Regions from separate parts of the Parasphingorhabdus sp. W113 genome, predicted to be linked through region 2. Evidence: predicted binding sites of a transcription regulator. Region 2 holds the regulator's gene; each other region holds the start of a gene.
What was found. Region 2 encodes LexA, which represses DNA repair genes until DNA is damaged. Its sites were predicted from a motif close to GTTCCNCNCTTGTTCT; they were not measured.

Region 1 (2,205 bases), 800 kb from region 2:
AGCAGCCAGTCGGCCTGATACAGGCGGTGTTCCCGCATCAGGGGTGGCGCTTTCAGCGGCAAGCCGGATGCGCCATCGGGGATCGGGCTGAAGGCGGAATAATAGACCCGCTTCAATCCATATTGGCCGTACAGGCCATGGCTGGTTTTCAATATCCGGCCATCATCCGAATCATCAGCGCCGATGATCATCTGGGTGCTGTGGCCACCGGGCGCGAATAACGGCGCTTTGCGCGACTCTTTGCGCTCGGCCTTTGCATCGCTGATCCGGCTGTTCAAATTGGCCATGGTATTGCGAATTTTTGCGCCATTTTTCTCCGGCGCCAGTTTCGCGATCGCCTTGTCGCTCGGCAGTTCGATGTTGATCGACAATCGATCGCTGTACAATCCTGCCTGCCGCAGCAATTCCGGATCGGCCTCGGGGATGGTCTTGAGATGAATATATCCGCCGAACCGGTGCTCAACCCGCAACCGGCGGGCAACTTCGACGAGCTGTTCCATCGTGTGATCCGGGCTGCGCAAAATACCCGACGATAAAAACAGCCCTTCGATATAGTTGCGCTTATAGAAATCGAGCGTCAGATCGACCACTTCCTGAATGGTAAAGGCCGCGCGCTGGACGTTGCTCGATGTCCGGTTGATGCAATAGAGGCAATCGAACATGCAATAGTTGGTCATCAGAATTTTGAGCAACGAGATACAACGCCCGTCCGGTGCGTAGCTATGGCAGATGCCCATGCCGGTGGTCGATCCAATCCTGCCCGATTGCAGGCTGTTGCGCTTCACTGACCCGCTCGAGGCACAGGACGCATCATATTTTGCAGCATCAGCAAGGATTGCCAGTTTTTCGGCGCGATTCATTTTTGGCATGGGCCGTCCATACACAATGTTCTATATATGTTCTACACTTGTTTGTGTCGGGAACAGTTTTTTTGGAGCAGACATCGGACCGGACTATCCGGCTGGCATATGGTCCGGGCGACGCGAAAAGCGACCGGCCTGACCAACAGACGAATAAACTACCAAGAAGATTGGTGATGGCCGTTTGAAGTTATACCATTTGCTGTTCTCCTGACCGAACATGCTCTACTCTCGATGGGCACAATGGGAATCACAGCTATGACCGACTTGAATATCTCTCATCCCGCCCCAGGCACAGCCGCACAAAAATTTCTGGACAGGACGGCGCATCAAATTTTCTGCGGCGGGCAGTGGATGGATGCATCTTCGGGAGCGGTTTTCGACACGCTCGACCCGGCAACCGGTGCGGTTATCGGGCAGTTGCAGCGCGGCGGAGAAGCCGATGTCGACAAGGCGGTGACCGCTGCGCGACAGGCTTTTGAAGAGGGGCCGTGGCCCCGCATGACGCCGATGGAGCGCAGCCAGGTTCTCTGGAAAATCGCAGATCTGCTGGAAAGCCATATTGACGAACTGGCTGAGCTGGAGACGCTTGATCAGGGCAAGGCGCTCTATGTCGGCCGCTGGGCAGAGATTCCCGGGGCGGTGAATCAGTTTCGGTATTTCTCGGGACTGGCAACCAAGATCGAAGGTGCCACCATTCCAACCTCGATCAACTATCAGCCGGAAGGCAAAGAGGTCTTTGCCTATACGCAGAAGGAACCGGTGGGCGTTGTGGGTGCGATCGTGCCGTGGAACTCGCCTCTGGTTTTGACGGCCATGAAGCTGGCACCCGCTTTGGCGGCCGGCTGCACCATCATCCTGAAGCCGGCTGAGAATACATCCCTGACGGCTGTGCGTTTGGTTGAACTGATGCAGGAAGCCGGCTTGCCGGACGGCGTCATCAATCTGGTGACCGGATATGGCCACGAAGCCGGAGCGGCGCTGGCCGAGCATCCCGGTGTCGACAAGATTGCCTTTACCGGCTCGACGCAAACCGGGCGCGCCATTTTGAATGCCGCGCAAGGCAATCTCAAACGGGTTACGCTGGAACTGGGTGGAAAATCGCCCGTGATCATCATGCCCGATGCCGATATCGAGGCGGCAATTGCCGGTTCTGCCAATGCCATTTTCTTCAATGGCGGGCAGGTCTGTATTGCCGGATCCCGGCTCTATTGTCACCGCTCGAACCTCGACAAGGTTGTCGAAGGCATTGCAGCGATCGGAGCGCAGATCAAGCTCGGACATGGGCTGAATCCCGACACCCAGATGGGACCGCTGGTGTCCCGGGACCATAGCGCCAAGGTCG
Region 2 (2,205 bases):
GGCCTTTGACCGGCTCGGGGGCCAAACCGATTTCTGGAAGATTGCAATGAAGCCCGGCAAGCCGCTCATGGCCGGCAAACTCGGAAATTCAATAGTAATAGCATTGCCCGGCAATCCCGGATCCGCCTTTGTCACAGCCACGCTGTTTCTTTTGCCCTTGCTCCGTTTCATGGCCGGCGCCAAAAAATATCTCCCGCACACAGGTTCGGCCCGGACGACGGCGGACCTACCGCCAACCGGTCAACGCGCCGAGTTTCTCCGGGCCTTTGTCGACGGCGACATGATTACCCCCTATGCCAGTCAGGACAGCGCCAAATTGTCGGTTCTGGCAGCCGCCAATGCGTTGCTCATCCGTCCGGCCCATGCCGACCCCGTCGCCGAAGGGAAAGCAGTTTCTTTCATTGCGATTTAGGCGAAACGGATGGGGAACAGATAAGACTTGACTTATCCCGGTTTGTTTCATAATTGTTCTGTATTCGTTCTCTATATAGGACCGTAGCATGCTGACACCCAAACAACATGAACTGCTCTGTTTCATTCATAATCGATTGGAAGAATCGGGTGTATCCCCGTCTTTTGAAGAGATGAAAGACGCACTGGGCTTGAAATCGAAATCGGGTGTGCACCGGCTGATCAGTGCATTGGAAGAACGTGGCTTCTTGCGGCGCCTTCCCAATCGTGCACGGGCACTGGAAGTGATGAAATTACCCGAAGGCGGTGCGCTGAAATCGGCCCCGTCCAACGTCGTCAGCTTGGCAGCAGAGGCACCAAAACCGGCACCGATGCAGGAAATCCCCGTCGCCGCCAATGATGTTATCGAAATCCCCCTCCACGGCAAAATTGCTGCCGGTGTGCCGATCGAGGCGCTTGAAGGCCAGTCGGCGCTCAGTGTACCGGCGGCGCTTTTGGGTTCCGGCGAGCATTATGCGCTGGAAGTATCCGGCGATTCCATGATCGATGCTGGCATATTGGACGGCGACTATGCGCTGATCCAGCGGACGGAAACGGCACGCAACGGCGAAATCGTCGTGGCCTTGGTCCACGAAGAGGAAGCGACGCTGAAATATCTGTTCAAGGATAGCGGTCAGGTGCGGCTTGATCCTGCAAACCCGGCCTATGAACCGCAGGTCTTCGGGCCTGACGAAGTCCGTATCCAGGGCAAGATGGCTGGGTTGTTGCGTCGTTACAATTAGCAAGCTGGCCTCTTAGGGGGCTTTCAGAGTTTCTCTCTGGATGCCCGCCGGATCGACCACCGGGTCGCGGACCGGAAGCGGGTCACGCGGCTTTAGCCGGATCCAATGATGGCGACCGGTGCGCTGCAGGACGGTCAGAACCTTTCTTTTCGACAAATCGACTGTCATGCCGCCGGTTTGCGCGAGCAAAACCTTGTCCGCCTTGAACCAGCGCGGCTGGCAGCTCGCTGGCAAACGGCGTTCGCTGATCACGATATCGGCTCTGCGGCAGGCGGCGGACAAGGAAAGAGCCGGAATATAGTAGGAACTCCGCGTGGCAAGGATGATCCACTCATGACCAGAGCGATCCTCAACTGTCACCGCGCAGCTGTCGGCGTTGCAGTCCGCACCGGGCCAGTCTTCCAAGGCGGTTGCGGCCTCTGAAATTGCGGCGTTTTCCAGTATCATGTCCCGGATAAAATCACCGCTGCGATTGCGCAACATCGCTAGCTCTCCTGCTTTGGACCGAATAGCCAGATGGCGGCCATCGCCCGTAATATAGAGATCGGGTGGATGACCACTGGCCACCATGGCTATGCCGAATGCCACTGGAACAGCGCCCCAGAACCGCCACGCACCGCGCCACAGCGCCAGCCAGAGACCACCGGCAATCATCAAGCCGAAAGCGCCATGCGCCATAGTTGATATCAGGGTTACCGAACCGGGACGACTGGACACGAAATGGGCCAGCCAGAGCAAGCTATTCAAGGCGTTTTCAGCGGCGAACCATAGCGGCGCCCCCCACCCGATACTGTCGAGGGCGAGCGCCAGTGCAATCAAGGGCATGATCACGAACGTGGTCAGCGGGATCGCAACGACATTGGCCAACGCGCCGTAGACACCGGCCTTGTGAAAATGAAACAAGGCAATCGGCATCAACACCAGTTCGACCAGCAATCCGGTCAGGAACAGCGCCAGTATGAAGCGCCCGATCCGCTTCGCAAGCCGCTCTTCCCGCCGCAGGAATAGCGCT
Region 3 (2,205 bases), 220 kb from region 2:
TTCACGCCCCTGTCCGATCCGCACCGAGTCATAGGAGAACCAGGCGCCCGATTTCTCGACCACACCGGCCTTGACGCCGAGATCAATAATCTCGCCGACCTTGGAGATGCCCTGCCCGTACATGATGTCAAACTCGACTTGTTTGAACGGCGGCGCGACCTTGTTCTTGACCACCTTCACCCGGGTCGAGTTGCCGACAATCTCGTCGCGCTCCTTGATCTGGCCGGTCCGGCGAATATCGAGGCGCACAGAGGCATAGAATTTCAGTGCATTACCGCCTGACGTGGTTTCCGGATTGCCGTACATTACGCCAATTTTCATCCGCACCTGGTTGATGAAGATCACCATACATTTGGACCGGCTGATCGAACCGGTCAGCTTGCGCAGCGCCTGACTCATCAGACGGGCCTGCAGACCGACATGGGTATCGCCCATTTCGCCTTCGATCTCCGCCCGCGGCACCAGCGCCGCAACCGAATCGACCACCAAAATGTCAATCGCATTGGACCGGACCAAAGTATCGGTGATTTCCAGCGCCTGCTCACCGGTATCGGGCTGCGAAATAACCAGCTCGTCAATATCCACGCCCAGTGCATTGGCATAGACCGGATCCAGAGCATGTTCTGCATCGACAAATGCTGCGGTACCGCCAGCTTTCTGCGCCTCGGCAATCGCGTGGAGCGCCAAGGTGGTCTTGCCTGAACTTTCCGGGCCGTAAATTTCAATCACCCGACCTTTTGGCAATCCCCCGATGCCCAGCGCGATATCAAGACCGAGCGAGCCGGTTGAAATCGCTTCCACTTCCATCGCCTTGCGCGAACCCAGCTTCATGGCTGAGCCCTTGCCGAAAGCGCGGTCGATTTGTGCCAGCGCTGCGTCGAGCGCCTTTTGTCTGTCTGATGAATTCAATTGATTGTCCGTTTCTACAACTTTTAAATTACTGGCCATTTGCCTGTCCCCTTCGCTAAATGCTCATCATCTATCAATCAATGATGGATATGATGTACCGCATTTGTTCTCATAGAACAAGGGGGGAACAAAATTTTTCTAATTCAATTAATAATCATTAATATCAGTTATTTGACTATATAGATTCACGTCAATTAGCATGTTCGGCCAAAACTTCTCCGACGGCTTCGGCAATTTGTGCGACCGAAAAGGGTTTGGGCAGAAAGGCGACATTGTCGAGATCGATTGATTTGCGCAATTGTTCTTCGGCATAGCCCGACATGAACAGGATCGGCATGTCGGGATAATCCTCGCGCACCTGCTTTGCCATCGCCGGACCATCCATGTTCGGCATCACAACATCGGACACAATCATGTCGAATATATCCTCGCCCTTGCTCTGCTGGTCGGCGAGATGCTGCAGTCCTTCCTCGCCATCGCTTGCGGTGACAACGGTATAGCCCTGCCGGGTCAGTGCGCGTTCGGCAACCGCGCGGACCATGTCCTCGTCTTCGACCAGCAGGATATGACCACTGCCCCACAATTCCTTTTTGGCAACCGCCTTGAGCGGTTCCATCGCCTTGCTGATCTCCTGCTCGGAGACGGTATGCACCGGGAAGTAGATCGAAAAACTTGCCCCCTCGCCCGGCTTGGAGTCGGCGAAAATATAACCACCCGACTGTTTGACGATACCATAGACCGTCGACAGACCGAGGCCGGTGCCCTTGCCAACTTCCTTGGTGGTGAAAAACGGTTCGAAGATCTTGCCGATCAACTCGGGAGGAATGCCCTTGCCGGTATCGGATACAATCAGCGCGGTATAATCGCCCACTGGCAGGATATCACTTTTTAGCGCGCGCACATCGGCCGCCGTGACCATTTTGGTGGTGATCGAAATCTTGCCGCCACCGGGCATCGCATCGCGTGCATTGACGCCGAGGTTGATGATCACCTGCTCCAGCTGTCCCGGATCGGCGCGCACCAGCCCGAGATTGCGGCCATGCTTCACTTCGAGCTGGAAACTGTCATCGAGCAGACGCTTGAGCAGGTTGGAGACGTCAGCGACCACATCGGGCAATTGCAGGACTTGCGGCCGCAATGTCTGTTGCCGCGAGAAGGCGAGCAATTGCCGGGTCAGCCCTGCGGCGCGGTTGCTGTTATTCTTGACCTGCTGGATATCATCATAATCGCTATCGCCGGGCGCATGGCGCAGCAACATCAGGTCGCAATGGCCGATAATCGCGGTCAGGATATTGT
Region 4 (2,205 bases), 670 kb from region 2:
ATTTTCGTGACGATATTGGGGTATACGGCGGTGACCATATCGGCGCATGGGCTCAATCTTCTGCCAGTCTTTTTCGGTGACATGATGGCGATGGGCTGGCCGGGTCAGTTCAATTTCGACTTTATGTGCTTCCTGATCCTGTCCGCCCTGTGGGTGAGCTGGCGGCATCATTTCTCGATTTCCGGATTGATTCTGGGCCTGTTTGCTTTTTTCGGCGGCATGTTTTTTCTGTCGGCCTATCTTCTGTTTCACAGCATTTCGTCGGGTGGAAATGTCACCGCCCTGTTATTGGGGCCGCAGCGCGCCAAAGTCTGAAAACACCAGATATGGTGTCACAAAATTGACATTCTGGCCTGTGCATCCACTGTGGATAGATTTTTTGTAAATTTTGACCTAAGCTCTTGCACTATTCTACAGCCTTAGCAGGTCCACGCGTCGCTGCGCTGCAGCATAAAATGGCCGTCGACGAAGCGATTCATTTATACGATGAATGGAGTCGTTAAAATGTCATTTACCCTCTTGCATAAAATTTCAGTTCAGCCACTATAGGTTGTGGTTAGGCCAAGGGGGCACACCAACGTATAGTATTACTCGCCTGTAACACCGACTCGGTGGACGGCTCCCTTTGCGCCAAATCGCAAGAGATTTTTTGGGTTTTTCGGGCAAAAATATCTGCCCATTGAGACGGTAAAAATGTTAGTGTCAGACCTTCGGCCTTGGACCATGTTCCGAGTCGAACAAGACAAGAACAAAAAAGTCCGCAGAATGACCCGAAAGCGCTTGTTGGCCATAGCCGATAGGCAGTGTTGGTAGAGTGTGATTAGGGGGCATTAATGGACTTCAGAGACAGTCGGGCAGACGCCGACAATAATGGTAGCGATATGAGTGAGAGTGATATGGGCGCAGAAGTTCTAGATACGCCAAAAGACAAAGCCGACAATAAAGCGGAAAAGGCAGCGCCGGTAAAAGAACCGGAAGCGAGCAAGGCTGCGCCGAAGACAAATAAGAAAGCCGCCGCTGAGGCCGCCGCAGAAAAGAAAAATGACGAAAAGGAACTGAAAGCGGAGCGCGACAGCCATAGCGTCGAGGCGCGCCGGTTCACGATCGTTCAGGACGAGTCCCGCGATGACCTGCTGACCGACTTCGGCAAGGAGACATTGAAGGACCGCTATTTGCTGCCGGATGAAAGTTTCCAGGATCTGTTCGCACGGGTCGCCGATGCCTATGCCGATGATCAGGATCACGCGCAGCGGCTCTATGATTATATTTCGAAGCTCTGGTTCATGCCGGCAACGCCCGTGCTGTCCAATGGCGGCACCGGCCGCGGCTTGCCGATTTCCTGTTATCTCAACAGCGTCGACGACAGCCTCGGCGGGATCGTCAACACCTGGAACGAGAATGTCTGGCTGGCCTCGAAGGGCGGCGGCATTGGCACCTATTGGGGCAGTGTCCGCGGTATTGGCGAGCCGGTTGGCCTGAACGGCAAGACCTCGGGCATCATCCCGTTCGTGCGGGTCATGGACAGCCTGACCCTGGCCATCTCGCAGGGCAGCCTGCGGCGCGGATCTGCGGCTTGCTATCTCGACATTGATCATCCGGAAATTGAAGAATTTCTCGAGATCAGAAAGCCGTCCGGTGACTTTAACCGCAAGGCGCTCAACCTCCATCATGGCGTGTTGCTGACCGACGAATTTATGGAAGCGGTCCGTGACGGTCGTGAAATGGATCTCAAGTCGCCCAAGGACGGCTCGGTTCGCGGCACGGTTGACGCGCGGTCGCTGTTCCAGAAATTGGTCGAAACCCGGCTGGCAACGGGCGAGCCCTATATCATCTTCAACGACACGGTGAACCGGATGATGCCGAAGCATCACCGCGATCTGGGTCTGAAAGTCTCGACGTCCAACCTGTGTTCCGAAATTACACTGCCGACGGGTCGCGATCATCTGGGTGAGGACAGAACGGCAGTGTGTTGCCTGTCCTCACTCAATCTCGAAAAATGGGATGAGTGGTCGGTGGACAAGGACTTTATCGAGGACGTGATGCGCTTCCTCGACAATGTCCTGCAGGATTATATCGACCGCGCGCCGGACGAAATGGCGCGGGCGAAATATTCCGCGAGCCGCGAACGGTCGGTCGGTCTCGGCGTGATGGGCTTTCACAGCTTCTTGCAGGCGCGTGGCCTCGGCTTTGAAAGCGCGCTCGCAA

Region 1: the regulator LexA is predicted to act here: its motif matches at 899-914, upstream of ACZ1GS_RS04040 (putative DNA modification/repair radical SAM protein).
Region 3: the regulator LexA is predicted to act here: its motif matches at 1,023-1,038, upstream of recA (recombinase RecA).
Region 4: the regulator LexA is predicted to act here: its motif matches at 735-750, upstream of ACZ1GS_RS04595 (ribonucleoside-diphosphate reductase subunit alpha).

Annotation. Positions count from the first base shown of each region.
Region 1 covers NZ_CM146328.1:837,240-839,444, forward strand. The annotation lists gene ACZ1GS_RS04040 (putative DNA modification/repair radical SAM protein) at 1-869, opposite strand, end outside; gene ACZ1GS_RS04045 (aldehyde dehydrogenase family protein) at 1,119-2,205, shown strand, end outside.
Region 2 covers NZ_CM146328.1:1,635,160-1,637,364, reverse strand. The annotation lists gene ACZ1GS_RS07770 (molybdopterin molybdotransferase MoeA) at 1-412, shown strand, start outside; gene lexA (transcriptional repressor LexA) at 501-1,193, shown strand; gene ACZ1GS_RS07760 (ComEC/Rec2 family competence protein) at 1,206-2,205, opposite strand, start outside.
Region 3 covers NZ_CM146328.1:1,419,032-1,421,236, reverse strand. The annotation lists gene recA (recombinase RecA) at 1-948, opposite strand, end outside; gene ACZ1GS_RS06735 (hybrid sensor histidine kinase/response regulator) at 1,100-2,205, opposite strand, start outside.
Region 4 covers NZ_CM146328.1:967,555-969,759, forward strand. The annotation lists gene ACZ1GS_RS04590 (hypothetical protein) at 1-315, shown strand, start outside; gene ACZ1GS_RS04595 (ribonucleoside-diphosphate reductase subunit alpha) at 834-2,205, shown strand, end outside.